DNA from 2 places in the Pseudonocardia sp. Ae717_Ps2 genome. Region 2 is predicted to be linked to the other one. Evidence: riboswitches for the same ligand, from Rfam matches in the RefSeq annotation. Region 2 holds a riboswitch; the other holds the start of a gene.

Region 1 (14,868 bases), 3.4 Mb from region 2:
GCCGTGTCGAGGCGGCAGGACGGCGGGCGACACGGCAGGGCGGCGACACGGCTGCGGTGCCGGCCGCGGCGCCGGGAGAACCACGGAGCGGGGTGCGACGCTGTCGACCATGCCGCTGTTCGCCCTGGAGGGCCTCTCCCCCACCGTGCACCCGGACGCCTTCGTCGCCCCGACCGCGACGCTCGTCGGGGACGTGCGCGTCGAGGAGGGTGCCTCGATCTGGTACAACGCCGTGCTGCGCGCCGACCTGGGGCCCATCGTCGTGCGTGCCGGCGCCAACGTGCAGGACGGGTCGGTGCTCCACGGCGGCGACGACCCGGTCACCGAGATCGGCGAGGGCGCCACGATCGGGCACCTGTGCGTGGTGCACGGTGCCGTGATCGGGGCGCGGGCGGTCGTCGGGAACGGCAGCACCGTGCAGGACGGTGCCCGGATCGGCGAGGGTGCGATGGTCGCCGCCGGGTCGACGGTCACGCCGAACTCCGAGCTGCCCGCCGACCGGCTGATGCTCGGCTCCGCGGCGAAGGAGCGCGGCGAGCTGACCGAGCAGGCCCGCTGGTGGGTGCGGACCAACCCGGACTTCTACCGCGCCCTGGCCCGGCGGCACGCCGACGGCGTCACCCCCGCCTGAGCCGCCCCCGCGCGTTCCGCGGAACGCTCCGGGCCCTCAGCCCTCGACGTCGGGCGAGCTCGCCTGGGCCCGGTAGCGGCGCGGGATCCGGCCGGCGTGCCGGGCGTCCCACCCCGCCTCCACGCCCCGTCGCATCGCGCGCGCCATCCGCTCCGGGTCGGCGGCGCGGGTGACGGCGGTGGCGAGCAGGACGGCGTCGCAGCCCAGCTCCATCGCCAGCGCGGCCTCCGAGGCGGTGCCGATCCCGGCGTCGAGCACGACCGGCACGCCCGCGGCGGCCACGATCATCTCGATGTTGTGCGGGTTGCGGATGCCGAGCCCGGTGCCGATCGGGGAGCCGAGCGGCATCACCGCGGCGCACCCGACCTGCTCCAGGCGACGGGCGAGGATCGGGTCGTCGTTGGTGTAGGGCAGCACGGTGAAGCCGTCGTCGACGAGCTGCTCGGCGGCGTCGAGGAGCTCGACCGGGTCGGGCAGCAGGGTCGTGTCGTCCGCGACGACCTCCAGCTTCACCAGGTCGGTCTCCAGCGCCTCGCGGGCCATCCGCGCCGTGAGCACCGCCTCGGCCGCGGTGCGGCAGCCCGCGGTGTTCGGCAGCACCGCGATCCCGAGGCGGCGCAGCAGGTCCAGCAGCCCGGTCCCGCCCGCGACGTCGACCCGGCGCAGCGCCACCGTGGTCAGCTCGGTGCCGGACGCGACCAGCGCCCGCTCCAGGATCTCCAGGTTCGCCGCCCCGCCGGTGCCCATCACCAGCCGCGAGTCGAAGAGGTGGTCGCCGAAGGCGAGCTTGTCGGTCTGCACAGCCATGCTCATCCTCCTTGCACCGCGGTCAGGACCTCCACGCGCGCGCCGACGCCGGGACGGTGCCCGGCCCACGACGTGCGCGGCACGACCTCCCCGTCGACGGCGACGGCGATCCCCCGCTCCGGCAGCCCGGCCTCGGCCAGGATCCGGGCGAGGTCGGCGTCGGCGTCGACCTCGCGGTGCTCGCCGTTCAGCACGATCAACATCAGTGGTTCCCCTCCTCGCGCGCCCCGGCGGCGGCCGGGACGAACCGTCGCGGGTCCGCGGCGCGGACCGCTTCGGGCACGTCGTCGCCGCGCAGCAGCGCCGCCACGGCCACCGCGGTCACCGGCACCAGCAGCATCCCGTTGCGGCCGTGCCCGGTGGCGACGATCAGCCCGTCGGGCCCGGTCCGCCCGATCAGCGGCAGGTTGTCCCGGCTGCCGGGCCGCAGCCCGGCGGCGGTCTCGGTGAGCGCGTACTCGGCGATCCCGGGCAGGATCCGCTCGGCGTCGCGCAGCAGGTCGCGCACCCCGCCGACGGTGACGTCGGTGTCGAAGCCGTTCTCCGCCGTCGTCGCGCCGACGACGAGGTCGCCGTACCCGGGCAGCGTCCGCGGCACGGCGTAGACCGCCCGCCCGTCGACGAGCGCCCGCACCGTCCGCGACGGCGGCGGCAGCGCCCCGGCGCGCCGGGTCAGCCGCAGGATCTCGCCCTTCACCGGGCGCACCAGCCCGTCGAGCACCGGGTGCAGCGACGACGAGTGCGCCCCCGCGGCGACGACGACCGCGTCCGCCGCGACCGTGGCCCCGTCCGCGAGGCGCACGCCGGTGACGCGGGCGCCGTCGTCGAGCACGCGCGCGACCCCCCGGTCGGAGACCACGACCCCGGCCCGCTCCGCCGCGGTCGCCAGTGCGGCGAGCAACCGCCGGTTGTCCACCGAGGGGTCGTCGGGCACCGACAGGCCGCCGCGGACCTCGGGGCCCAGCGCGGGTTCGAGCCGGCGCAGCTCGCGGCCGGTCAGCCGGCGCACGTCGCGGCCGAGGGACTCCAGGTAGTCCGCGAGCGCGGTCAGCTCGGCGCGGTCGCCCGACCCGGTCGCGGCGACGACGGTGCCCTCCGGGTGCAGCCCGGCGTCGGTGCCGGCGTCGGCGGACAGGGCCGCGGCGAACTCCGGCCAGCGGGCGACCGAGTCCAGCCCGAGGGCGAGCAGGTCCTCCTCACCGGGCCAGGCCTCGGTGACCGGGGCGAGCATCCCGCCGGCCACCCAGGACGCGCCGCGACCGGGGGCCGGGTCGAACACGGTCACCGACCAGCCGTCGCGGGCCGCCGCGCGGGCGAGGGACAGGCCGACCGCGCCCGCCCCCGCGACGACCAGCCGTCCGGCACTCGCGCTCATCGGATCCACCTCACTCCCTGCGCCGGCATGACCCGGATCAGGTTCGACGGTCGGGACCGCGTCGCGGGTCCCCTCTCAGCCCGCTGCCCGGGCTCCCGTGGTTCGTCGTCGTCCGGGGCACAGGCTACGCCGTAGCCTGCGAGCCGTGTCCGACACTGATACCCGCCCCGGCACCCGCGACACCCGTCGCGCCCGGCTCGACGCCCTCACCGACGCCCGCCTCTACCTGTGCACCGACGCCCGCACTGCGCGTGGTGACCTGGCGGAGTTCGCCGACGCCGCGCTCGCCGGCGGGGTCGACATCGTCCAGCTGCGGGACAAGGGCGGGCCCGACGGACCGCTGGAGGCACGCGCCGAGCTCGCCGCCCTGGAGGTGCTCGCCGACGCCTGCCGCCGGCACGGCGCGCTGCTCGCGGTGAACGACCGCGCCGACGTCGCGCTCGCCGCGGGCGCCGACGTGCTCCACCTCGGCCAGGACGACCTGCCGGTACCGTGGGCACGCCGGGTCGTCGGCGACGACGTGCTCGTCGGCCGGTCCTCGCACAGCCCCGAGGAGACCCTGACCGCCGCCGACGAGGACGGCGTGGACTACTTCTGCGTCGGTCCCTGCTGGCCCACCCCGACCAAGCCGGGACGCCCGGCGCCCGGCCTGGACCTGGTCCGCACGGTCGCCGGGCGCGCCCCGGCGCGGCCGTGGTTCGCGATCGGGGGCATCGACGGCGACCGACTGGACGAGGTCCTCGACGCCGGCGCCGACCGGATCGTCGTGGTCCGGGCGATCACCGAGGCCGAGGACCCGCGTGCGGCCGCGGCGGCGCTGCGGGCCCGGCTGGTCTGAGGCCCGACCGCGTCGATCCCGCGACGCCGGCTGACGGCGCCGCGGGACGCCGGTCAGTTCTGCGTGCCCGAGCCCTGGTCGCCCGAGTTCTGGCCGCCGGAGTTCTGGCCGCCGGAGTTCTGGCCGCCGGAATCCTGCCCGGAGCCCGGCTGCTGGGTCGGCAGGACCCGGTTCAGCCCGTCCTGCAGCGGGTTCGACGAGCCCGAGCCGTCCTGACCGGAGTCCCGGTCGCGGGTGCTGGTCGTCGACTCCGACGTGCTGGTCCCCGACTCCTCGGTGGAGGTCGAGCTCGACGACGACGTCGACGAGTCGCCCCCGGAGCCCTCGCCCCGGTCGTTCTCCTGCTGGGCCGGAGGCGCACCGCCGCGGACGACGTTGCTCACCGAGGTGCCGGAGGAGCCGGACAGCGACGAGCCCTTCACGAACTCGATGCCGGAGATCAGGAACATCGACACGGCGAAGGTGACGACGCCGAGCACCGCGGACACGACGACCGTCTTGCGGGTGACCCGCACCCGGCGGAACCGGCCGTGGCCCGTTCCGGCGGCGCGGGTGGTGCCGCCGGGCGTCTGCCACGGGTCCAGGAGCACCGTCTCCTCGCCGGTGGGCCCGGCGATGCTGCGGCCGGCGCCGTCCTGCGCGGCGGCCGCGGTGCCCTCGGCGACGCCCTTGCCCCGCCGGGTCGCCTTCTCCTTCAGCTCGAGGGCCTTGTCCTTGCTGACCTCAAGCGAGCGCGTGAACAGCGTGGTGGCCAGCGTCGAGATGATCGAGCCGAGCGCCGCGCCGATCACCGTGCCGACCGCGCCGAGGAACGAGCCGAGCACTGCCGTGACGATCGCAGCCCCGGCGCCGGCCGCGATCTTCGTCGGGCTGAGGTCGGCCTTGAGCCCGCTCGCCTTCGTGGTGTCCGACGAAGCGTCCCCGGAGCCGTCACCGGACCCGCCGGAGCCCCCGGACCCACCGGGACCGTTCGGTCCGCCCCCGACCGGCCCCACCGGACCGCCGGGACCGGCCGCGCGGGTCGTGTCCGACGCGGGCGGCAGCACCCGGGTGCGCGGACGCCCGCCGGGCGGCGTCCCGACAGGCACGCCCGGCCCTGGCACGACCGGGCTCACCGGACGGGCGCCGGGCGGGGTCTGCGTGGTCCGGCCGCGGGTGATGTCCGACGGCGGCTGCGGGCCCCGTCCACCGTGCGTACGGGACGGGTGCGCCGTGCGCTGCCGGGGCAGCCGCGGGGCGTCGGGAGAGGCCACCGGACGACCGGTGCCGGGTCGGGGAGCGGACGACTGGGCGGGGGGACGGGCCGGGCCGGGGACGCCACGGGGGGGCGTCGCCGGAGCCGGGCTCCGGGGGGGGCGCTGGTGTGGCATGGCTCCTTGCAGTGATCGTCGGTGCAGGCGGATCGCCGCCGGGGGAACGTCCGGGGACGCAGCGACTGCGCCGGACGATCACCCGATGTGGTGACCTTCACACGATCGCGCAAAGATCACGGGAAGATCACGATTCTACCGTCACCGGTTGTCGGACAGCGTCACCGGGGGTGACGAATGCCCGGGTGATCGGCCGGCAGCGCCGTACGCAGCAACGGCCACGACACGAGCACGCTCAGCCCGACCAGCAGCGGGCTCAGCACCGTCCGCGCGACGCCCAGCAGCACCACCTGGTCGGCCGCCCACAACGGGAGGAACACCGACAGCCGCACGACGTACTGCGCTACCCACGCCCAGGACGCCCGCTGGTACCCGCGCAGCAGGTCCGGGTCGCGCCGCCACCGGGTCCGCTGCCCCAGCAGTCCGCCGACCACCACCCCCAGCAGCGGCCAGCGCACCACGATCGAGATCGCCCAGGCCAGGGCGCTGCCGACGTTGGACACGATCTGGACCAGGAAGAAGTCCGACGCGCGCCCGGTGATCAGCGCGATCGCGGCCGCGACGACGACCCCGGCCAGCCCGAACAGCACCGCGCGCGGCCGCCGCCCCCGGTACAGCCGCCATGCGGCCACCCCGGCCCCGGCGACGATCGCCGCGCCGGCGCCCCAGTTGATCGGGAACAGCGACCCCGCGGCGTTCGCCGCCACCCAGGCGAGCACGAACGCGACGACCGGGACCGAGGCGTCGACGGCACCGGCCCGGCCGCCGAGCAGCTCGGCCAGCCGCGGGTCCTCCCGGGGCGCGGTGCGGGAAGCGGGATCGGGTGTCACCTGACTAAGGGTGCCCTATCTCGGGCCGCAGGTCGACGGATCCGATTGGCGTACGGGCCCGGAGAGGGTGATCATCGCTGTAACGCCGCACGTCGTTGCGGTGAACAACAGATGGGCACGGATCAGGATCACGGAACCGGGAGGGGGCGGTGTCGATGGCCACGCAGCGACACGATCAGGGGCGCGCACGGCACCGGAGCTTCGTCGCGATCGGGGACAGCTTCACCGAGGGCCTCGACGACCTGACCCCGGACGGCAGGGCACGCGGCTGGGCCGACCGCGTCGCCGAGATCCTCGCCGAGCGCCGCCCCGGCTTCGGCTACGCCAACCTGGCGGTGCGCGGGAAGGTGCTGGACCAGATCGTCGACGAGCAGATCCCGGTCGCCGAGGCGATGCGCCCCGACCTGATCACCTTCTGCGCCGGCGGCAACGACATCATCGGCTGGAGCTGCGACGTCGACGACCTCGCCGCCCGCTTCGACGCCGCGCTCGGCAGGCTGGTCGCCACCGGGGCCGAGGTGCTCATCTTCACCGGCTTCGACCTACGCCGGATGCACCCGCTCATCCGCAGGCTGCGGGGCCGGATCGCCTGCTACAACGAGGACATGCGGGCCGCCGCCGAGCGGCACGGCTGCCGCGTCGTCGACCTGTGGGCCATGGACTGCCTCGCCGACCCGCGGGCCTGGGGCCCGGACCGGCTGCACCTGGTGCCGCACGCGCACGAGCGGGTCGCCTGGCGGGTGCTGGAGACGCTCGGCGAGGACGCGCCGGACTGGCGCGGCCCGTGGCCGGAGCCGGCCGTCGAGCCCGCGCCGTGGACCGCCCGGCAGGCCGAGGACCTGCGGTGGGTCACCCAGCACGTGATGCCGTTCCTGCGCCGGCGCCTGCGCGGCACCAGCACCTGGGACGACTACCACGCCAAGCGTCCTCAGCTGGCTCCGCTGCAGGACGCCTGAGCCGTACGTCGTCGTCCCGCGGTGCTCCCGCGGGACGACGACGTCGCGGTGCGCGGTGGGCCGCTCAGCGGACCGGGGTGTGGTCCCGGGCCGCGATGTAGGACGGCCGCGGCCGCGGTGCCGAGAACGGCGCGACGCACGCGTTCTCGACGCTGTTGAACACCAGGAAGATGTTCGACCGCGGGTACGGCGTGATGTTGTCGCCGGAGCCGTGCATGCAGTTGGAGTCGAAGAACGTCGCCCCGCCCGCGTCGCCGGTCATCATCGTGATGCCGTGCCGCTCGGCGAGCTTGGCGATCGACCGTGCGTCGGGCGTGCCGATCTTCTGCTCCTTCAGCGACGTCCGGTAGTAGTCCTCCGGCGTCTCGCCCACGCAGGACACGAAGGTCCGGTGCGATCCGGGCATGATCATGAGGCAGCCGTTGAACGGGTGATTGTCGGTCAGCGAGATCGAGCAGCTGACCGCACGCGGGCCCGGCATGCCGTCCTCGGCGTGCCAGGTCTCGAAGTCCGAGTGCCAGTAGAACCCACCGCCGCCGAAGCCGGGCTTGTAGTTGATCCGGCTCTGGTGGACGTAGACGTCGGAGCCGAGGATCTGGCGGGCCCGCGAGAGCACCCGCTCGTCGCGCACCAGCCGGCCGATCGCCTCCGAGATCCGGTGGACCTCGAAGATCGAGCGGACCTCGTCGGAGGACTTCTCGACGATGCAGCGCTCGTCGGCGCGCACCTGTGGGTCGGCGGCGAGCCGGTCCAGCTCGGCCTGGTACTCCGCGACCTCCTCGGCCGTCAGCAGGCCCGGCACCTGCACGAAACCGTCGCGCTCGTGCGCCTCCAGCTCCTGGGCGCCGAACATGCCCGCGCTCGCCCGGTCGCTCCAGACGGTGGGCTCGGCGCGGTCGATGAAGACCGGTGTGTTCGAGACGCGCGTCGGGTAGCGGTCACCCGCGGCGCGCACGAGACGCGGTTCGTTGCCGACCAGTGCGGTCATGGACCCTCCTGTGAGTCGCTGTCGGTTCGGTTCCCTTCGAACGGGTGTCGTATGAACGACCGCGAGGGGCGTTCCCGCTGTAACACAGCGGAAACACCCCTCGCGGTGTGATCTCGGAACGGAGGTTCAGTCCTCCGTGACCAGCGGGTACACGCCGTTCTCGTCGTGCACCTCCCGGCCGGTGACCGGCGGGTTGAAGACGCACACGCACTTGATGGTGGTCTTCGGACGGAGCTGGTGCTTCTCGTGGCCGCTCAGCACGTAGATCGAGCCCGGCTTGAGCTGGTACGTGACGTCGTTGTCCTTGTCGTACAGCTCGCCCTCGCCCTCGGTGATGAAGACGGCCTCGATGTGGTTCGCGTACCAGAAGTCGTTGATCGTCCCGGCCTGCAGGGTGGTCTCGTGGACCGAGAAACCGACCTTGTCGTTGGCCAGCACGATCCGCTTGCTGCGCCACTGGCCGTTCTCGGACTCGACGTCCCGATCGGTTCCGGTGATCTCGTCGATGGTGCGGACGATCATGTGGGTATCAGCTCCCGATGACGGTGCGGACGGACTCGCCGATGATCGCAAGACCCTCGTCGAGCTCGTCGTCGGTGGTCGTGAGCGGCGCCAGCAGCTTGAGGACCTCGTCGTTCGGACCGGCGGTCTCCAGCAGCAGGCGGTGCTCGAAGGCCTTCGAGGCCACCTTCTCGGCGAGCCCCTCCCCCTCGAACTGGATGCCCCGCGCCATCCCACGGCCCTTGGTGAACATCTCGGTGCCCTGGTTGTCACCGATGATCTTGTTGAAGGCCTCCTCGACCTTCTCGCCCTTGCGCAGCGTCTCCTTCTCCAGCGTGTCGTCGGTCCACCAGTTGCGCAGCGTGTGCGTGGCGGTGACGAACGCGGGGTTGTTGCCGCGGAAGGTGCCGTTGTGCTCGCCGGGGCCCCACTGGTCGTACTCCGGCTTGATCAGCACGAGTGCCATCGGCAGGCCGTAGCCGGAGATGGACTTGGAGATCGTGACGATGTCGGGCTGGATGCCGGCGATCTCGAACGAGAAGAACGGACCGGTCCGGCCGCAGCCCATCTGCACGTCGTCGACGATCATCAGGATGCCCTTGCGGGTGCACAGGTCGCGCAGCCCCTGCAGCCACTCGATACGGGCCGGGTTGAGCCCGCCCTCGCCCTGCACGGTCTCGACGATGACCGCGGCCGGCTCGTTGAGGCTGGATCCCGTGTCGTCGAGGACCTTCTCGAACCACAGGAAGTCGGGCATCTTGCCGTCGAAGTAGTTGTCGAACGGCATCGGCGTCGAGTGGACCAGCGGGATGCCCGCGCCACCGCGCTTCATCGAGTTGCCGGTCACCGACAGCGCGCCCAGCGTCATGCCGTGGAACGCGTTGGTGAAGTTGATCAGTGCCTCGCGACCGCTGATCTTGCGGGCGAGCTTCAGCGCGGACTCGACGGCGTTGGCGCCGGTCGGGCCGGGGAACTGCACCTTGTACTGCAGGTTCCGCGGCTTGAGGATGATCTCCTCGAAGGTGGTGAGGAACTCGCCCTTGGCCGAGGTGTACATGTCCAGGCCGTGGGTGATGCCGTCGCGCGTCAGGTACTCGATGAGCGGCTTCTTCAGCACCTCGGGGTTGTGCCCGTAGTTCAGCGCGCCCGCGCCGCCGAAGAAGTCGAGGTAGGAGTTGCCGTCGACGTCGGTCAGACGGCTCCCCTTCGCCGTGTCGAAGACGACGGGCCAGTTGCGGCAGTAGCTGCGGACCTGGGACTCGAGATCCTCGAAAACGGTCATGTGTTCTCACCCTTGTCTGCTGCGATCGGGCCGATGAGATAGAGGTTCTCCGGCTCGTGGGAGTCACCGAGCAGATCGGGACCGAACAGGTCCTCCCGCTCGATGGTGGTGTCGTGGCGCTCGGCGAACTTGGTGAACAGCCGGATCGACGAGGCGTTGTCCGGCGTGATGGTGGTCTCCATCCGCTCGGTGCCGCCCACGGCGACCGCCTGCTCCCAGACGGCGTCCAGCATCCGACCGGCGAGGCCCGCCCCGCGTGCCACCGGGTCGACGCACACCTGCCAGATGAACAGGGCGCCGTTCTCCGGGCGCAGGTAGCCGGTCACGTATCCGACGGCACGGCCGTCGTCGCGCCGGGCGATGACCGAGGTGCGCGCGAAGTCGCGACACCACAGGATGTAGGCGTAGCGGGAGTTCACGTCCAGCGTCCGCGACTCCACCGCCAGCCGCCACATGTCCACCCCGTCCGCCGGGACCGGGGAGCCGATCTCGTACGTATGGTCACCGTCGGCGTCGGCCGCCGGGCCGGATGCGCCGGTCGCGGCGTCTCCGTCCGGAACCGTGGACGCCCGAGGAGGAGCCTGTTCGGGAGCGGTCATGACTGGCGAGGTTAGTGCCGTCGGGCGCTCGATGCAGCCGCTGACGACGGGCGGCGACCCCCGGAGCCGTGATCCACGTGATTGGTGCCACAATGGGCGCTGACGCCGCGACACCCGGTGTCCGCCCTGGAAGACACCGTGATCACCGGTCCGTCCGATCGGTTTCGGGACCCGGCCCGGGGCGGCCGGAGGTCTCGGACGTGGCGCTCACCACGCTGCGCCACCACCCGGCCGCGCGTTCGGCCAATCGTGCGGATGCACTTGCATCTGCACCGCTGTGGGGTGACGATGGCTACTCCGTCGAACCGTGCCCGGAGGAGCTGTCGTGTCAGTGACACCCGCCAGTACGCGCCCCGTGGCCGTGGTGACCGCACCGGACGAGAGGCAGACCGTCACGGTCACCTGCGCCCGGGACAGCCGCAGCCACGTCGTGGCGCAGGCGGTCCTGGCCGACTCGCTCGCCGCCGGGACCGGCCACTGCACCGCGCTCTGCGGGCACGTGGTGCTGCCGGCGTCGCTGGCCTCACCGCCCGGGGACGGATGCCTGCTGTGCGCCGAGACCTCCGGGGCCGGGCGTCGTGCCCGCCGCCGCGGACGGATCGGCTTCGGGCGCTCGGCCCGCGCCGCCTCCTGAGCGCCGCCGCCGACCGCCGTCCACAGCCGGTCCGTTCCCCTACCGCCGGCCGGGCCCCGACCCGCGCCGGTGGACCCGCCGACGCCGGGCCGACGCGGGGTTCCCGGCCCGCCGGTCAGCGCCCGCCGGACACGTCCAGCACCGCGCCGGTGACGTAGCTGGCCTCGTCGGACAGGAGCCAGGCGATCGCCGTCGCCACCTCGTCGGGGTGACCGGCCCGGCCCATCGGGATCGACGGCGCCATGCGCTCGATCCGCCCCGGCTCGCCGGCCCTGGCGTGGAAGTCGGTGTCGAGCAGGCCCGGCCGGACGGCCGCCACCCGGATCCCGTCCGCGGCGACCTCCTTCGCGAGCCCGACGACGAGCGCCTCGACCCCGGCCTTCGCGGCCGCGTAGTCGTTCCACTCGCCGGGCGAGCCGAGCACCGCCGCGCGGGAGGTGACGTGCACGAGCACCCCGCCGGCCCCGCCGTAGCGGGTGGACATGCGGTGCACCGCCTCGCGCGAGCAGAGCAGTGCCGCGCGCAGGTTCAGCGCGACGACCTCGTCGATCCGGGCGTCGCTCATGTCCTCCAGGCGCTGCCGCGAGGGGGCACCGCCGGCGTTCGCGACCACCCCGGTCAGCGGCGACGGCAGGGCCGCCGCCGCGTCGAACAGCTGCTCGACGCCCTCGGTGCGGGTGACGTCCGCGGCGACCGCGGCAGCGTTCACCCCGGCCGCCCGGCACTCCGCGACGACGGCCGCGGCGTCCTCCGGCGAGGCCCGGTGCCCGACCAGGACGTCCTGGCCGCGTGCGGCCAGCAGCCGGGCGGTGGCCGCGCCGACCCCCCGGCTGGCCCCCGTCACGAGCACCGTCATGCGTCGTCCGTCCTGCGGCGTCAGGCCCGGTGGGTCTCGGGGCCGGGCTCGGGACGGGCGGTGGCCTCCGCCGCCCCCGGCTGCCGGTTGCCGGGGTCACGGACCTCGGTGTCGGCCCGGGTCGCGCCGCCGGGGCCGATCTCCCCCGGGCGCTCGTCGTCGTCGCGCAGGCCGCGCATCTCGCTCTTCAGGATCCGGCTGGACCGACCGACCGACCGCGCCATCTCCGGGAGCTTCTTCGCGCCGAACAGCAGGACCAGCACGACCAGCACGATCAACCAGTGGGTGGGGCTCATAGCTCCCATGACAGCCTCCTCGCTCGCCGACGGAATCAACGAACCATCCTCCGCCGGGGTTCCCTCTCGCAAGGACAGCCTCCCACGGCACACGGAATCTGATCATTCGGTCACTCACCGTTGATCCGTCGACACCGATCGGGTTTGGATGACGGTGACACCGCGGGCGGCACCGGTGCTGCCCGGGCACGAAGGAGCTGATCCGTGCAGCCGTCCGCACTCGCGGCCCCGCAGGAGCTCGACCCGGTCGACCTGACGCGCTACCCGGTGCACGAACCGGGCTCGTCCGGCTGGGAGGACGCGGTCCGCCGTGCCCGTGCCCAGCTCGCCGCCGACGGCTGCGCGGTGCTCCCCGGGTTCGTCCGGGCGTCGTGGCGGGACCGGCTGCGGACCGAGGGCGAGGCGGTCGCCCCGCTGGCGCACCACGAGACCGCCGTGGTGAACGTCTACAACACCGACCCGGACCCCACACTGCCCGCCGACCACCCGGCGCGGGTGCGGATGGAGCGGGGCAACGCCTTCGTCGCGCGGGACCGGATCCCGGCCGCCGCCCTGATCCACCGCCTCTACCCGCAGCCCGCGTTCCGCGCGTTCCTCGCCGCCTGCACCGGCGTGCCCGAGCTGCACGAGCTGGCGGACCCGCTGGCCGGGCTGTGCCTCAACGTCGTCGGCGACGGCCGGTCGCACCCGTGGCACTTCGACACCAACGAGATCGCGATCAGCCTGCTCACCCGCGCGCCGGAGGCCGGCGGGGTCTTCGAGTACTGCCCCGACATCCGCGACACCACCTCGGAGAACACCGCCGACGTCGCCGAAGTCCTTCACGGGAGGGGCGGCGCCCGGGTCCGACGGCTGGTGCTGCGCCCCGGTGACCTGCAACTGTTCCGCGGCCGGTACTCACTGCACCGGGTGACCGAGGTGCGCGGCGAGACCGCCCGGCACACGGCGATCTTCTCCTACAGCACCCGCCCGGGGGTGGTCGGCAGCGCGGCCCGCACCCGCCAGCTGTTCGGGAGGACACTGTCCGAACACGGGGGGTCGCGCGCCGTGCGCGTCGACGGGCTGCTGGACTGATGGGCGTGACCACCACGTTCGCGGCCGACGACGACCTGCCGAAGGTGCCGCTCCCGACGCTGTCCGCCTCGGCCGAACGCTTCCTCGAGTGGTGCGCCCCGCTGCTCACCCCGGACGAGTACGCCCGCACCGAGACCGCCGCCCACGAGCTGCTCGTCGAGGGCGGCCCGGCGTCGGTGCTGCAGGCCGACCTCGAACGCTTCGACGCCGGCGCCCACAGCTGGCTGGACGCGTTCTGGCCGTCGCGCTACCTGGGCCGGCGTGACCGGATCGCGCTCAACGCGAACTTCTTCTTCCTGTTCGGGCCGGGCACCACCACCGACCCCTGCGAGCGGGCCGCGCAGCTCACCGTGGCCGCCCTCGGACACAAGGCCGACCTCGATGCCGGGACGTTCCCACCGCTGGTCAACCGGGGCGTGGCGCAGTCGATGGACCAGAGCCGCCACATCTTCTCCACCACCCGCATCCCGGGCGACCCGCAGGACACCGTCCGCACCCCCTACAGCGACGACTGGCCGGGTCCGTCCACCGAGCGGCACGTCGTGGTGCTGCACCGCGGCCGGATCCACCGCCTCGACGTGATCGGCGAGAACGGGGCGGCGCACACCGCCGGGGAGATCGCGGACGCGCTGCGGGAGATCCGCGAGGCCCACCCCGAGCGGGCCGCCACCGGCGACGCGGTCGGCGCGCTGACCACCCTGGCCCGGGCCGAGTGGGCCGCGGTGCGGGACCGGCTGACCGGGCTGGACCCGGCCAACGCCGAGGCCGTCGACCTGGTGGAGCGGGCGCTGCTCGCGGTCTGCCTGGACGAGACCGACCCCGCCGACGAGGAGTCCGCCGCGCGGACCCTGCTGGCGGGGGACTCCGGCGACCGCTGGTTCGACAAGGCGCTGTCGATCGTCGTGCTCGCCGACGGCACCGCCGGGGTCAACATCGAGCACTGCGAGCTCGACGGCACGACCGTGCTCACCCTGGTCGACGCCATGTTCGCCGACCCGGTCGAGGTGCACGCCGAGCGGATCGGGACCCGCCCGCAGGGCACTGCGCCGCACGGCGAGCTGCGGTTCGTCCTCGACGACGACCTGCGCGCCACCGTCTCCCGCGCGCACGACGAGTTCGCCGCGTTCCTCGACGCCACCGCCACCGAGCTCGTCGCCTTCGACGACTTCGGCGCGGACGACGCGAAGGCCCTCAAGTGCTCCCCGGACGCCTTCGTGCAGGCCTGCTACCAGGTCGCGCACCGGCGGGCCAAGGGCGTCACCGGCGCCACCTACGAGTCGATCGCGACCCGGCAGTTCCGGCGCGGCCGCACCGAGGCGATGCGGGTCGTCACCCCCGAGATGGTCGCGTTCGTCGACACGATGGGCGACCCGCAGGCGTCCGACGCCGACAAGGTCGAGACCTTCCGGGCCGCCGCCGCGGCCCACGGGGCCCGCGCGAAGCAGTGCCAGCAGGGCGACGCACCCGAGCAGCACCTGTGGGAGCTGGACTGGATCCGGCGTCGCCGCGGGGCGGAGCTGGGCGTCACCGAGCAGCTCGCGGTGTTCGACTCCCCCGGCTGGACGATCATGCGCGACGACTGGCTGTCGACCAGCTCGGCGCCGTCGGACAACATCCGGTACTTCGGGTTCGGCTCGACCAGCTCGCGCTGCATCGGGGTCGCCTACGTGCTGCTGCCCGACCGCTTCCACGTGCACCTGTCCACCCCGGCCGACCAGGCCGAGGGGATGCACGCGTTCGCCAGGGAGCTGCGGGCGGCGGTGACCGAGCTGCGGAACCTGCTTGCCTGAGCGGGTTCACTGGTGGGGTGGAACGTGTTCTCGTCACCGGC
Region 2 (14,868 bases):
GGCCGCAGGACCGTGTCGCGGGCCTGGTGAGCGGGCGTCGTGCGTACACCGGTCGTGCGTGCACCGGTCGTTCGTGCGGGGGACACCACCCGGCCATCCTGCGTCCACCCGCGCGGACCCGCTCGGCCGGGGGCCGGGTGGGACCGGGATCAGGACCGCAGGAAGGCGTCGATCTCCGTGGCGAACGGCTCCGGATCGAGCAGCAGCTCCAGGTGTCCACCGGGGTAGCGGCTGATCCGGGAGCGGCGGATCCCGCGGTGCAGCATCGTGGCGTTGCCGCGCGGGACGATCGGGTCGTCGTCGCCGGCGATGATCAGGGTGTCCGCGGTGATCGCCGGCAGCAGCGGCAGGCTGGTCCAGCCCGAGAGCGCCATCAGCTGGTAGTAGTAGCCGCGCATCGGGCCGCGCCGGGCGCCCGCGCCGAGTGCCTCCGCGGCCCGTTCCGGGTGGTCGCGCAGCGAGCCGCCGTAGATGCGGGCGGCGACGGCGTCGATGTAGGGCGGGTCCTGGTGGCGCTTCGGCGAGGTCATGACGGCCATCACCCGCGGCGAGGCGGGGATCATCAGCGCCCCCGGCCCGGTCGCGACGAGCACGAGCTTGCGGACCCGTCGCCGACGGCTGATCGCCAGCTGCTGGGCCAGCATCCCGCCCCAGGAGAACCCGAGGACGTCGGCCTCGCGCACGCCCAGCTTCGTGAGCACCTGGCCGAGCCGGTGCGCCATCCACGTCAGGTGGTACGGCATCCGCGGCACCGCCGACCCGCCGATGCCCGGCGGGTCGAACCGGATGACGTCGAGGTCCGCGGGCAGCGCCGCGACCAGCGGGTCGAGCACGTCGGTGGCGGCGCCGATGCCGTTGCACAGCAGCAGCGGGGTACGGCGGGGGCCCGGGCCGGAGGCGGGGCGACGCACGACGCGCAGGGCCCGGCCGCCGACGAGCACGTCGTGCTCCTCGAGGCCTGCCCCGCTCACGGGACGGGAGCTGGAAGTGGTCATCACCGCCGAGCCTAGGCGCCGTGGCCGGGCGGTGGGGTGCCGGAAAGGCCGGGGTGTGATGATCCCGGGCCCGCCCTCAGACGGGGGCGGGTTCGCCCAGGTAGGTGCCCGGCGCGGGGAACAGCGGTCGCAGGCGGCGTCCGCCCAGCTCGGGGGGTGCGTCGCGCACCGTGCCGGACCGCTCGACCAGCCAGCGGGCCAGGTCGTCCCACCAGGAGCCCTCGACGGCCTCGGCCCCGGCCCGCCAGCGCTGCGCCACGCCGTCGCCGGTGGAGCAGGGGGCGGCCCGGAACCCGGTCGCCATCGACGGCGGTGCGATCAGCGCCCCCGCCTGGTCACCGGGGGCCAGCACGAGCCGGCAGCCGCCGCCGAGGCGCTGCGCGGTGCGGTACCCGCCCGTCCAGGGCTGTACCGGGTCGTCGTCGGCGGCCACGAGGTAGCTGTCGCGCCGCAGCTCGGCGAACCGGACGGGGGTGCCGAGGACCCGCACGTCGGGCCGGTCGGGGTCCGCGCCGTCGCCGGTGGCCGCGGCGAGCGCGGCGAGGTCGGTGTGCAGCCCGGCGGGCAGCGGCAGCAGGTCGGCCACCCAGGCCCGCATCGCCCGCGCGGCGCGGCCGTCCAGGTCGGCGGTCCCGCCACCGTGCGGCACCGCCCACGGCAGCACCCGGTCCGGGCCGCGCCGCCACGCCCAGGCCCGCACCGCCGTCGCGCCGTCGAGAACGCCGTCGCGGGCGGCCAGGTCGGCGGTCTCCGCGACGGTCGCCGGGTCGGGCGCGAAGCCGGGCAGCGCGTCGGACTGGTCGAGGACGGTGGCGAGGTAGGCGACCGCGGCGACCCGGTCGTCGAGCCCGATCGCGGCCTGGTGGGCCTGCACCGCCGCGGTCAGCAGCCCGCCGGTGCGCACCCCGAGCAGCGACACCCGCGGGGCGCGGGTGATCCGCCCGCAGGCGTCGACGGCGTCGAGGACGGCGGCGGCGTGCGCGTCGAGGTCTCGGTCGGCGTCGGCCGGGCCGGCCGGGCGCCAGGACAGCGCGAACACCTGCAGCCCCTTCTCGAGCAGGTGCTCGACCAGCGAGTACCCCGGCGCGAGGTCGGCCAGCCAGTAGCGGTGCACCAGCGGCGGGACGACCAGCACCGGGGTGTCGCGCACCTTCTCGGTCCGCGGCAGGTACTGGAGCAGCTCGAACATCGGGGTGCGCAGGACGACCGCGCCGGGGGTGGCGGCGACGTCGCGGCCGGGGACGGGGCCGCCCCGGGCGTCGCGGGCGCCGGTGTCGAACGGGACCGAGGGGGTGTCGGCGCCGGGGGGTGTGAAGACCCGCTCGGCGGCCTCGGCCGGGGCCGGGCAGGGCTCGTCGGCGGTCGCGGTGTCGGTGGCCACGCTCTCGGTGGTCACGCCGTCGGTGGCGACCACGCTGTCGGCGGTGTGGGCGGTCACGGTGTCGGTGGCCACGGTGTCGGCGGTGTCGGTGGCCGCGGTGGCGTCGGTCACGGCGGTGGTGGCGGCCCGACCGCGGTCGTCCTGCCGGCCGGGACCGGTCCTTGCCGTGGCAGCGGTGCCGTCCGGGGCACCGGCTCCTGCTGATCCGGTGATCACGAGCGGGCCGCCGCCCGGCAGCAGCAGGGACGTGAGGCCCGCGAGGGTCGCGCGCAGCCGCTCGGCGTCCGCGGCGGGCAGGGGCATGTCGGGGCTCGCGACGGCGTCGTCGAGCAGCCCGGCCACCGCCCCGGTCGTCGCGAGCAGCACCTGGGCCGCGCACCGCGCCACCGGTGCGACCGGGCCGGCCGGCACGTCCGGAGCGAGGTCGGAGCGGCCCAGGCCGACCCGGCCCAGCTCGGCGACCCAGCCGCCGCCGCGGCGCAGGAGCAGCAGCGGCCGTGCGGACACGGCGGCCGCCAGCCGCAGCCCCGCCGCGGGCAGGGCGAGGGGGCCGGCGTCGGCTGGGGTGCGGTCGCGCTCGCTCATCGCCTCCATCATCCCCACCGCGACCGGTCGCGGCGCGTTCACCCCGTCGTCGGGCGGCGTTCGGACCTGACCGGCACGGTGGCCCGGTCGCGTCGCACGAGACCCCGGAGCCCGATGAGCACCGTCGCACCGTCCACCCTGTCCCCGGCAGCGCAGCCGTCACCGCAGACGGCAACGCAGACGGCAACGCAGACGGCAACGCCGACCTCCACGGCCGGGGCGGGTGCGTTCCTGCGGGAGTTCCTGCGCGACCCGCTGCGCACGGCGTCGGCGCTGCCGAGCTCCCGGGCGCTGGCCCTCGCCGCGACGGCGCCGGTCCCCGCGACCGGGGACCCGGTCGTCGTCGAGCTGGGGCCGGGCACCGGGGCGTTCACCGACGTCATCGCCGAGCGGCTCGGCGGCCGCGGCCACCATCTGGCCGTCGAGCTGAACCCGCGCCTGGCCGCGCTGCTGCGGGCCCGCCACCCCGGCCTCGACGTCGCCGTCGCCGACGCGGCCGAGCTGCCCGCGCTGCTGGCCGCCCGCGGGCTCGCCCGTGCCGACGTCGTCGTGTCCGGGCTGCCGTGGGCGGCCTACCCGCGCGAGGAGCCGTGGCTGACCGACGTCGTCGCCGGCTGTCTGCACCCCCACGGCGCCCTGACCCAGTTCGGTTACTCGGTGACCCGGGCCCTGCCGCCCGCCCGCCGGCTCCGGCTCCGGCTCGCCGCGGCCTTCGAGGAGGTCGTGCACGGCCGCGCGGTGCTCGCCAACCTCCCGCCCGCGTTCGTCCTCACCGCCCGCCGCCCGCGGCCGCCCCGGGGCTGACCTGGCCCGTCGCCGTCGGGGAGGCTCCCGGCCCGCCCACCGGGCGGCGCCGTCACGACGCCCGGCTACCCTGATCCGCGCCCCGCAGCCGTGTCGGCGTCGACGCGCGGACGTGGCGGGGAATCGCCGGTTCCCACCCGGGAACGACCCACGGACCAGGGGAGACGTGTGTCGCAGACCCAGCTCGTGTCGCCCGACACCCGCCCGCTGCGCGCGTGGCAGCGCAGCGCACTCGCCCGCTACCTCGCGACCTCGCCGCGGGACTTCCTCGCGGTCGCGACCCCGGGCGCGGGCAAGACGACCTTCGCCCTGCGCGTCGCGTCGGAGCTGCTGCGCGACCGGGTGGTCGACGCGATCACCGTCGTCACCCCGACCGAGCACCTGAAGTACCAGTGGGCCGAGTCGGCCGCGGCCGCCGGGATCGCGCTCGACCCCGAGTTCCGCAACTCCGCGGGCGGCACCTCGCGGGACTACCAGGGCATCGCGATCACCTATGCCGGCGTCGCCGCGCACCCGATGCTGCACCGCAACCGCACCGAGAACCGCCGGATGCTGGTGATCCTCGACGAGATCCACCACGCCGGCGACGCCAAGAGCTGGGGCGAGGGCGTCTACGAGGCGTTCGAGCCCGCCACCCGCCGCCTGGCCCTGACCGGTACGCCGTTCCGCTCCGACGACAACCCGATCCCGTTCGTCGAGTACGTCCCCGACGCCGAGGGCGCCCCACGCAGCCGCGCCGACCACCAGTACGGCTACGCCGAGGCGCTCGCCGACAACGTGGTCCGGCCGGTCGTCTTCCTGGCCTACTCCGGCACCTCCAACTGGCGCACCAGCGCCGGCGAGGAGATGTCGGCCCGGCTGGGGGAGCCGCTGACCCGCGAGCAGACCGCGATGGCCTGGCGGACCGCGCTCGACCCCTCGGGGGACTGGATGCCCGCGGTGCTCGCCGCGGCCGACCGCCGCCTGCAGAGCCACCGCGACGGGGGCATGCCCGACGCGGGCGGCCTGGTCATCGCCACCGACCAGACCGCGGCACGGGCCTACGCCGCGTTGCTGACCGGCATCACCGGGGTACGGCCCGCGGTCGTGCTGTCCGACGAGGCGGGCGGCTCGGAGCGGATCGCGGAGTTCTCCCGCTCCACCGAGCGGTGGATGGTCGCGGTCCGGATGGTGTCCGAGGGCGTCGACGTGCCGCGCCTCGCCGTCGGCGTCTACGCCACCAGCGCCTCGACCCCGCTCTACTTCGCCCAGGCCATCGGCCGCTTCGTGCGGTCGCGGCGGCAGGGCGAGACCGCGTCGGTGTTCGTCCCCAGCGTCCCGGTGCTGCTCGGCCTGGCCAGCGAGCTGGAGGCGCAGCGCGACCACGTCCTCGGCAAGCCGCAGCGGCCCGAGGAGGTCTGGAACGACGCCGAGCTGAACGAGGCCAACAAGGTCAAGGACGAGCCCGGTGAGCAGGAGCAGGCGTTCACCTCCCTCGGCGCCGACGCCGAGCTGGACCAGCTGATCTACGAGGGCGCCACCTACTCCGCCGACGAGGAGGACTACCTCGGGCTGCCCGGTCTGCTGGAGCCCGACCAGGTGCGCACCCTGCTGTCCCAGCGGCAGGCGGAGTGGATCGCGAAGGGCTCACCGCGCACCGGTGCCCAGGCCCGCGCGACGCCGGCGACCGAACCGACCCCGCCGCTGGCCGCCGAACGCGGGCAGAGCGTCCGGGAGCGGCTGCAGACCCTGCGCAAGGAGCTCAACACCCTGGTCGCGCTGCACAACCACAAGACCCGCAAGCCGCACGGGAAGATCCACAACGAGCTGCGGGCGCACTGCGGCGGCCCGCCGGTGGCGATGGCGACCATCGAGCAGCTCGAGGAACGCATCGCGACCCTGCGTTCCTGGCGCTGAGAGCCGCCCTCGCGGGCCGCGACCGCGCGCGAGCCCGTGCCTGCGCGGGCGGGGCCCGCAGGCAGCACCGTCGTGCCGGGACCACCGCGCAGGCCGGGACGGGAGGGCACGGCGGCCCGTGCCCGGGCGATGGGGCGGCCTGTCGCCGTCGCGGGGCTGCAGCGCCACCGCAGCGCCACCGCCGCACCACCGGGACGCCGGTGCGGCCGAGCACACGGTGATCCGTTCCGCGCGCGCTGATCCGCTCGGCGCGCGCGTCCGGACACGCGCGGACCGCGTATCACCGCGCAGACTGCGGATCACCGCGCAGACTGCGGATCACCGCGCGGACTGCGGATCTGCGCGCGCACCGCGGATCACCGTGGGGATGGCGGATCAGCGCGCGGACTCCGGATCAGCGCGGACTGGGGATCAGCGAGCGCCGCGGATCAGTGTGCGGACTCCGGAGGACCGTGCGCGGACGGATCAGCGTGCGGACTCCGGATCAGCGCGCGGACGGCGGATCACCGTGCGGACTGCGGATCACCGCGCGCGGAACGGATCACCGTGGGCGTCGTGTCGCCGTGCCGGTCAGGGCGGATCGGTCAGGACGGGGCGGCCCGGTCCCGGGCGGACGTGGCGGGCAGGGGGACCGGTTCGTCGCCGTCACGGGACCGCAGGGCCACGGCGAGGACCACCAGGCCGATCCCGACCGCCTCCAGCGTCCCGGGCAGCTGACCGAGCACCACGAGCCCGACCAGGGTCGCGGTGGCGGGCAGCAGCGCCAGCAGCACCGCGAACCGGGCCTGCCCGACCCGGCGCAGCACGACCTGGTCCAGCACGTAGGGGATCAGCGAGCTGAGCACACCCAGCCCGATGGACAGGGCGAGCACCGCCGGATCGGCGAGCGGTGCGAGGTTCGCGACGCCGAACCCGGTCACGGCTCCCGGACCCCCGACGAACAGCAGCGGGACCAGGACGACGGCGGCCACGGTGAACCCCGTCGCCAGGTCGTCGATGCCGGAACCGGCGCGTGCGACCCGTTTGCCCAGCACGATGTAGACGGCCCACATCGCCGCCGCGCCCAAGGCCCACAGCACCCCGGCCGGGCTGCCGGACCAGCGGACGTCGGCGATCAGGAGCACGCCGGCGGCGGCCAGGCCGACCGCGCCGATGTCGCGGAACCGGCGGGAGGCGAGCGCCGCGACCAGGACCGGTCCGGTGAACTCGACTGCCACCGCAGTGCCGAGCGGCAGCCGGGCGATCGCCTCGTAGTAGGCGACGTTCATCAGGGCCGTGGCCAGCCCGAACACCCCCGCGCGGACGAGGCGGACGCCGCGCCAGGCGTCGCGGCCGGGGCGGCGCCAGGCCAGCAGCAGCAGCGCGGCACCGATCAGCCGCAGCTCGGCGACCGCCGACGGCGCCAGCCGGTCGAACAGCCCGACGGCCAGTGCGGCCCCCACGTACATCGAGATCCCACCGGCCAGGAACAGCAGCGGAGCGGGAACACGATCGGGCGACGGGCGGGGACTCACTCGCCCACCGTAGTCCGCGACACACCGTATTTACCGTGGCGCGCTTGCACGTCGGCCGAGTTCCCCGCATGATTCACACGCAGTCAACTTCATACGCAATCGGTCACCGCGGGTACATCGCGGCGCCACCAGACCGTGCGGCCCGCGCCACACGTGACGGACGTCGCGACGCATCCCGGGAACACGTACAGGGGCCTCGAGCGTCTGTACAGGTGTGGGCGAGCCGCTCGTGCGGTCGTCACAGTGATACGGCGGCGAGCGCCCGAAGCCCGCCGCCGCGACGGAGGGAGACCGCTATGCAGCCCGAAACGCTGACCCGGCCCGAACTGACCCTTGCCGACCGTTGCGACCGCTGCGGTGCGGCTGCCAAGGTGCGCGCGATCCTGCCCTCCGGTGGGGAACTCCTGTTCTGCAACCACCACGGTCGTGCCCACGCCGAGAAGCTGCGTGAGTCCGGGGTGCAGGTGCAGACGGGGGAGTGACGCCCGGGGCCGCCGCGGCCCCCACACACAGACCCGCGAACGGGGCGGGGATCCGATCGGATCCCCGCCCCGTTCGGCATGTCGGGGGTGTCAGGAGGTCGGGCGCCTCAGGATGCCGGTGCGAACGGCTCCTGCCCTGAGCCCGTGCCCTCGTGCGTCCCGGCCCGCCGCGACGGCGCCGGGTCGGCGGGCAGCGGGGTCGCGCCGGTGACGATGTCGGCGGCCCGCTCGGCCACCGCCACCACGGGGCCGTAGGTGTTGGCGTTGGGCACGTCCGGGAAGATCGACGCGTCGACGATCCGCAGGCCCTCGGTGCCGTGCACCTGCAGCGTCGACGGGTCCACGACGGCGTCGGCGTCGGTGCCCATCCGCGCGGTGCTGGTCGGGTGCAGCCCGTTCTGGGCGCGCCGGGACACCCAGTCGAGGATCTCGGCGTCGGAGCGGACGGCCTCCCCGGGGAAGGTCTCCCCGGCGTCGAGGTCGGCGAACGCAGGCTGGTTCAGGATCTCCCTGGCCAGGCCGACGGCCTCCACCCAGCGACGCCGGTCGCCGTCGGTGACCAGGTAGTTCTGCACCAGGCGCGGCGGGACCGCGGTGTCGCGGGACACCGCGCGCACCGTCCCCCGGACGTCGCCCGCCATCACCGAGACGTGCATCTCGTAGCCGTGCCCGACCGGCGGGACGTCCGGCGCGAAGCGCATCGCGACCGGCGCGAACAGCATCATCACGTCCGGGATGTCCCCGGCCATCGAGGTGGAGGCGAACCCGCCGATCTCGAAGTGGTTGCTCGCCCCGACCCCGGTGCCCGAGACCAGCCAGCGGGCCGCCGCGGCGGGCAGCCGGTGCGGTGCCCGCTGCGGCGCCAGCGAGATCGGCTGGGAGCAGGCGTGCTGCAGGTGCACCGCGAGGTGGTCCTGCAGGTTCGCGCCGACCCCCGGCAGCGCCACCCGGGTCTCGACGCCGATGCCCGCGAGGTGCTCCGGGTCGCCGAAACCGGACACCTGGAGCAGCTGCGGGGTCGCGATGGAACCGGCGGCCAGGATCGTCTCGCCGGCGTCGACGTCGCGGATGGTGCCGTCGGAGGCGCGGTAGCGGACCCCGATGACCCGGGTGCCGCGGGCGTCGGTGCGTAGCGCGCGGACCAGGGCGCCGGTGCGCACGGTCAGGTTGGGCCGGGAGCCGGCGACCGGGTGCAGCCACGCATCGGTGGCCGAGAAGCGGCGCCCGCGCGAGATCGTGCGTTCGGTGCGGGAGAAGCCCTCCTGGACCGGACCGTTCGTCGAGTCGACCAGCGCGTGCCCGGCCTGCTGGGCCGCGGCCAGGAACGCCGCGTTCAGCGGGCCGGCCGCCGGGGCCCGCTCGAGGACCTGCGGGCCGTGGCCGCCGTCGGGCAGCGGGGTGCCGTGCTCGGAGGTCCGACGCTCCAGGCGGCGGAAGTAGGGCAGCAGGTGGGCCGAGCTCCACTGCTCGCAGCCGGGCAGGCGGGACCAGCGGTCGTAGTCGCCCGGGTGGGCCCGCTGGTAGACCATCCCGTTGATGCTGCTGCTGCCGCCCAGGACCTTCCCGCGCGGGACGGCGATCCGCCGCCCGGCCAGACCCGACTCGGGCTCGGTGACGTAGCACCAGTCGTAGCGCGGGTTGCCCCACGCCTTGGACAGCGCGGCGGGCATCCGGATGATCGGGTCCCAGCGGTGGTCGGGGCGGCCCGCCTCGAGCATCAGCACCCGGCGTGTGGGATCCTCCGTGAGCCGCGAGGCCAGCACCGCCCCCGCGGATCCTCCGCCGACGATGACGACGTCGTACCGGCCCATTCGCGTCCTCCACACGTACTGTCGGGATTGCCCTGTTCGAGGGAGCAACCCCCCTTGCGTGGATCACGGTACGCCGCGGCCACCGCCCGTCGTCGCCGCCCCCGTACGCTCGACGGCGTGACGACGACCGAGCGTGGTGCGGACGACGGAGCGGACCTCCGCGACCGGCCCGCGGACGACGCCGACACCGCGCTGGCCGCCCTCGCGGCCCAGCTGGACGCGTCGGTCGCCGCGCTGTCCTCGGCCCGCCGACGGGTGGCCGAGCTGCAGGAACTGCGGGCACAGGGGCTGAGCTGGCGGGAGATCGTCCCGCGCGAGGCACGGCCGCTGATCGTCGAGACCCTCACCCGCACCCTCGACGGCCTGGGCGCCGTGGGTGGCCGGTTCCGCCGTGAGGAGGCCGTCGCGCTGCACGGCGAGGGCGAGTCGATCGCCGGGATCGGCAGGCTGTTCGGGGTCAGCCGCCAGCGCGCGTCGGCCTACCTGCAGGAGCACCAGCAGCTCCTCGAACGGGGCGCGTCCCGCGAGGACCGGCCGGAGACCTGACCCCGGGGATCAGGTCTGGTCGCGCCGGCGGTGCCGGGCCTGCCGCTGGGCGGGCACCCGCGGCGCCACCGGTGCCGCGGGGGAGCGGCGGGCCGCCGGGATCAGCGCGGTGCGGTCGACCGCGTCGGACTGCTCGGGCACCGCGGAGGCCGCGGTGCGCAGCTGCAGCCGGGCCAGCTCGCGGACGTCGGTGAGCCGGGCCGCGAGTGCGGTGACCACCGGCGCCAGCGCGACGACCAGCCGCTCGCCCAGCGGGTCGTCGGGCCCGCCCCGGGCGAACAGCTGCAGGGCGCCCGCGGTGCGCCCGGCGACCGGGACCGGCACGGACAGCGAGCGGACCAGGCCGCAGTCGGCCGCGGCCGCGGCCAGCTCGGGCGGCCCGGTCCGGGTCAGGTCCGGGGTGGTCAGCGTGCGGTCGCCGCGCTCGGCGGCGGGGCCCGGCCCGGCGTCGGCCCGGCGCTGCAGCTCCCCGAGGCGCAGGGCGGCGGTGTCGGACCCGAAGACCCGCCGAGCCTCGGGGTCGCGGGGGTCGGCGGGCTCGCGCAGCAGCAGCGCCGCACCTCCGACCCGGGCGGCGGGCACCAGTGCGACGCAGATCCCGGACAGCATCGCGGCGACGTCCGCGTGCGCGACGGAGACGGAACCGGCCTGCAACGCGACCCGCACCAGGGCGGGTGCCGGGTCGGGCGTCGGCCGCCCGGTCGTGCCGGAGGTCCAGAGCGAGGCCGCCATCTCGTCCCTTCCGCGTCAGCTCCCGCGAGCGAGGTCCGTGACACAGCGTCGCGGGTGTGGTGGGTGAGGATAACGATCGTGGTCACCGCCGCGGACGGCGGCTCGCCCGGCGCGTCCGACCGATCACCGCAGGTGACCGAAGTCGCGGCTCCGGTGACGGGGGGTGTCCGAACGGTGCGGTGCGACCGACGTCGCCCCGGCGGGACCGGGTGGGCCGCGTAAGGTCTCCGGACGTACCGCGGGAGCCCGCGCACCGAGGCTGAGAGGGCGGCAGGACCGGCCGCCGACCGTTCGAACCTGATCCGGGTCACACCGGCGTAGGGAGGCCGCCCCGTGCTGTCACGTGCTCTCCGTCCACTGGCCGTCGTGCTGGCGCTCGCGCTCGCCCTGTCCGGCTGCGCCGCGGGCGACGGCTCCGGGGCCGCGGCCGGGGGTGGGCCGATCCGCGTCGCGCTGGACTGGACGCCGAACACCAACCACATCGGGTTGTTCGCAGCCCAGCAGGCGGGCTACTTCCGCGACGCCGGTCTCGACGTCGAGTTCCTGCCCTACAACCAGACCTCGCCGGACACCCTGGTCGGCTCCGGCGCCGCGGACTTCGGCGTCGGCTTCCAGGACTCGTTCACCTTCTCCAAGGCCGCGGGTGCCGACATCACCTCGGTCATGGCGATCCTGCAGCACTGGGCCACCGAGATCGCCGTGCGCGCCGACCGGTCCGACCTCACGCGGCCGCGCGACCTCGACGGGAAGGTCTACGCCGGGTTCGGCGGGCCCGGCGAGAACCAGAAGATGCAGGCCGTGATCCGGGCCGACGGCGGGCGCGGCGACTTCCGCACCGAGGTGCTGTCCACCGCCGCCTACGAGGCGCTCTACTCGGGGCAGGCCGACTTCACCGAGCCGTTCGTCAACGTCGAGGGGATCGAGGCACAGCTGCGGGGCGAGCCGATCCGTACCTTCCGCTACACCGACTACGGCTTCCCGGACTCCTACAACGTGCTGCTGCTGGGCAACTCGACCTGGCTGCGGGACAACCCGGACACCGCCCGGAGGTTCGTGCAGGCCGTCCAGAAGGGCTACGCGCTGGCCGCGCAGGACCCGGCGACGGCGGCGCGGATGCTGAAGGAGGCCAACCCCGGCGCGTTCACCTCCGACGAGCTGGTCGACCGGGGCGCGCAGATGCTCAGTGAGCGCTTCCTGCGCGACGCGCAGGGCCGTGTGGGGTTCCAGACCCCGCAGCAGTGGGCCGGCTTCTCCGGGTTCCTCTACGACACCGGCACCGTCGCGGGGCCGGACGGGGCCCCGGTGCGGCAGAAGCCGGACTTCTCGACCTGGTTCACCAACGACTACCTGGCACCGTGACCCGTCGGCTGTGGCCGGCCGCCGCGCTGGTCACCGCGCTGCTGCTCACCTGGCAGGTCGCGGTCACCGTCGCCGGCACCCGGCCCCAGGTGCTGCCCTCGCCGCTGCGGGTGGTCGAGCAGGGCTGGGCGTTCCGGGCCGAGCTCTGGGCGAACACCCTCCCGACGGTCCAGGTGACGCTGATCGGGTTCACCGTCTCGATGGCGCTGGCCTGGGCCGCGGCGGTCGCGGTGGACTTCTCGCCCTGGCTGCGGCGGGCGCTGACCCCCCTCCTGGTGGCCTCGCAGACACTGCCGGTGGTCGCGATCGCGCCGCTGCTCATCATCTGGTTCGGTTTCGGCCTGCTGCCGAAGGTGCTGGTCATCGCCCTGGTGACGTTCTTCCCGGTGACGGTCGGGCTGATCGAGGGCTTCGCCGCGACCGACCGCGCCACGACCGCCCTGCTGCGGTCGATGGGTGCCTCGCGCTGGCAGCGGTTCCGCTACGTGCGGCTGCCGGGGGCGCTGCCGTCGTTCTTCACGGCGCTGCGGATCGCGATCACCTACGCGGTGACCGGGGCGATCTTCGCCGAGTACGTCGGCGCCCGGGCCGGCCTGGGGATCTTCATGCAGCTCCAGAAGAACCAGTTCCGCACCGACCTGGTGCTCGCCGCGGTCGGCGTCACCGCCGTGCTGTCGGTGACGTTGTTCGCACTGACCTTCCTGCTCCAGCGCCTGGTCACGCCCTGGTACGTGGCCGACCACGACGGAGGAGGTGCGCGGTGAAGGTCGTGGTGCGCGACCTGTCGGTGTCCTACGGCGACCTGCCGGTGCTGTCCGGGGTGCACCTGGACGTCGCGCCGGGGGAGTTCGTGTCGCTCGTCGGGCCGTCGGGATGCGGCAAGTCGACGCTGTTCGGGGCGCTGGCGGGCATCCTCGACGGGGCGACGGTGACCGGCGACATCGAGGTCGACGGCGGCCCGGTGCGCGGTGCCCCGTTCGGTCTGATGCCCCAGCAGGACCTGCTGTTCCCGTGGCGCACGGTCCTCGACAACACCGCCCTCGGGCTGGAGGTCGCCCGCGTGCCGCGCCGCGAGGCCCGCGAGCGCGCCCGCGCGCTGTTCGAGCCGTTCGGGCTGGCCGGCTTCGAGGACGCCCGCCCGGGCGAGCTCTCGGGCGGCATGCGCCAGCGCGCGGCGCTGCTGCGCACCGTCGTCGCGGGCCGGCAGGTGCTGCTGCTCGACGAGCCGTTCGGCGCGCTGGACGCGCTCACCCGGACCGCGATGCAGGACTGGCTGGAGTCGGTGCGCGCCCGCTACGGCTGGACGACGGTCCTGATCACCCACGACGTGCGGGAGGCGGCCCTGCTCTCGGACCGGGTGCTGGTGTTCTCGCCGCGCCCGGCGACGGTGGTGCGGGAGCTCGTCGTCGACTCCGGGCGCCCGCGCAGCCGTACCGACCCGGCGCTGGCCGCGGTCGAGGCGGACCTGCTGGACACCCTGCGCGGCTGAGGCAGGGCCGGCGTTCCGGCGCTCCGGATCGTGCCCGAGGGCAACAAAGTCGGCGTTCGTGACCGGATCGTGATGACGAAACGGGAACTGTCTCGATTCAGAAGGCTGTTGCGGAGCCGGTTCCGCCCAATACGTTGGCGCTCGCAACATTCACCCGTTCGTGATCATGCGAGCGGTCCACAACGTCGTGGAGGGAGACCCCGATGGGGGCACGGAACACGGGGCGCGGTCCCCGGCTGCGTCGGGCGGTCGCGGCGGCGGGCCTCGGCCTGCTGCTGGCCGTCGCGGGCTGCGGACAGAACAGCGCGGGCGGCGGCGGGGACACCGCCGGCGGTGGCTCCGGCGGGTCCGGCGGTGGGGTGAAGGTCGGGGTGATCCTCCCCGAGACCGACTCCTCGGCCCGCTGGGAGGGCTTCGACAAGCCCATGCTGGACGCGGCGCTGCGCGCCGAGGGCATGGACCCCGACATCCAGAACGCCCAGGGCGACGAGCAGAAGTTCTCCACCCTGGCCGACGGCATGATCTCCAGCGGCGTCAAGGTCATGATCATCGCCTCGATCAGCAGCGACGGCGGCACGGCCGTCGCCCAGAAGGCGAAGGCCCAGGGCATCCCGGTCATCGACTACGACCGGCTCAACCTCGGCGGCGTCAGCGACTACTACGTCTCCTTCGACAACGAGAAGGTCGGCGCCCTGCAGGGCGAGGGCCTGGTCCAGGGCATCGGCAACAAGCCGGGCGCCCAGGTCATCGAGATCGAGGGCGCGCCGACCGACAACAACGCGACCCTGTTCTACAACGGCCAGCAGAGCGTGCTGAAGCCCAAGTACGAGTCCGGGGCCCTGAAGCTGGTGCAGAGCCAGAAGATCGACAAGTGGGACAACCAGGTCGGCGGCACCACCTTCGAGCAGATCCTCACCGGCAACGGCGGCAAGGTCGACGGCGTCGTCGCCGCCAACGACGGCCTCGCCGGCGCCATCGTCACGGTGCTGGCCAAGTACGGCCTGAACGGCAAGGTCGTGGTCACCGGCCAGGACGCCACCGCCGACGGCCTCGCCGCGATCCTGCGCGGGGACCAGTACATGACGGTGTTCAAGCCGATCGAGCAGGAGGCGCAGGCCGCCGCGAAGCTCGCCGGCGCCCTGGCCAAGGGCGACACCGCGGCCGCCGACGGCGTCGCCACCCAGACGGTCAAGGACCCGAAGGGCAACCGTGATGTCAAGTCGCTGCTGCTCGAGCCGCAGCTGATCACCAAGGACTCGGTCAAGAAGGTCACC

Evidence for each region. Region 2 has a riboswitch for thiamine pyrophosphate ahead of Ae717Ps2_RS09435 (ABC transporter substrate-binding protein). Riboswitches for the same ligand answer to the same signal wherever they lie in the genome.
Region 1: it holds a riboswitch for thiamine pyrophosphate, as region 2 does, so the genes downstream of both, thiO (glycine oxidase ThiO) here and Ae717Ps2_RS09435 (ABC transporter substrate-binding protein) in region 2, are expected to answer to the same signal.

The regions. Positions count from the first base shown of each region.
Region 1 covers NZ_MCIS01000001.1:5,384,928-5,399,795, forward strand. The annotation lists gene Ae717Ps2_RS24705 (gamma carbonic anhydrase family protein) at 110-631, shown strand; gene Ae717Ps2_RS24710 (thiazole synthase) at 668-1,438, opposite strand; gene thiS (sulfur carrier protein ThiS) at 1,441-1,641, opposite strand; gene thiO (glycine oxidase ThiO) at 1,641-2,813, opposite strand; TPP riboswitch at 2,810-2,919, opposite strand; gene thiE (thiamine phosphate synthase) at 2,959-3,651, shown strand; gene Ae717Ps2_RS38450 (hypothetical protein) at 3,705-4,739, opposite strand; gene Ae717Ps2_RS24735 (DUF3159 domain-containing protein) at 5,183-5,851, opposite strand; gene Ae717Ps2_RS24740 (SGNH/GDSL hydrolase family protein) at 6,007-6,807, shown strand; gene thpD (ectoine hydroxylase) at 6,872-7,795, opposite strand; gene Ae717Ps2_RS24750 (ectoine synthase) at 7,922-8,317, opposite strand; gene ectB (diaminobutyrate--2-oxoglutarate transaminase) at 8,325-9,578, opposite strand; gene ectA (diaminobutyrate acetyltransferase) at 9,575-10,177, opposite strand; gene Ae717Ps2_RS24765 (hypothetical protein) at 10,542-10,811, shown strand; gene Ae717Ps2_RS24770 (SDR family oxidoreductase) at 10,927-11,667, opposite strand; gene tatA (Sec-independent protein translocase subunit TatA) at 11,688-11,963, opposite strand; gene Ae717Ps2_RS24780 (arpA protein) at 12,168-13,037, shown strand; gene Ae717Ps2_RS24785 (choline/carnitine O-acyltransferase) at 13,037-14,827, shown strand; gene Ae717Ps2_RS24790 (NAD(P)-dependent oxidoreductase) at 14,845-14,868, shown strand, end outside.
Region 2 covers NZ_MCIS01000001.1:1,953,561-1,968,428, forward strand. The annotation lists gene Ae717Ps2_RS09385 (GNAT family N-acetyltransferase) at 1-86, opposite strand, end outside; gene Ae717Ps2_RS09390 (alpha/beta fold hydrolase) at 150-995, opposite strand; gene Ae717Ps2_RS09395 (alpha/beta hydrolase) at 1,072-2,961, opposite strand; gene Ae717Ps2_RS09400 (class I SAM-dependent methyltransferase) at 3,076-3,765, shown strand; gene Ae717Ps2_RS09405 (DEAD/DEAH box helicase) at 3,934-5,661, shown strand; gene Ae717Ps2_RS09410 (DMT family transporter) at 6,246-7,109, opposite strand; gene Ae717Ps2_RS09415 (hypothetical protein) at 7,472-7,657, shown strand; gene Ae717Ps2_RS09420 (choline dehydrogenase) at 7,765-9,468, opposite strand; gene Ae717Ps2_RS09425 (hypothetical protein) at 9,586-10,014, shown strand; gene Ae717Ps2_RS09430 (hypothetical protein) at 10,024-10,746, opposite strand; TPP riboswitch at 10,983-11,072, shown strand; gene Ae717Ps2_RS09435 (ABC transporter substrate-binding protein) at 11,080-12,105, shown strand; gene Ae717Ps2_RS09440 (ABC transporter permease) at 12,102-12,869, shown strand; gene Ae717Ps2_RS09445 (ABC transporter ATP-binding protein) at 12,866-13,594, shown strand; gene Ae717Ps2_RS09450 (sugar ABC transporter substrate-binding protein) at 13,798-14,868, shown strand, end outside.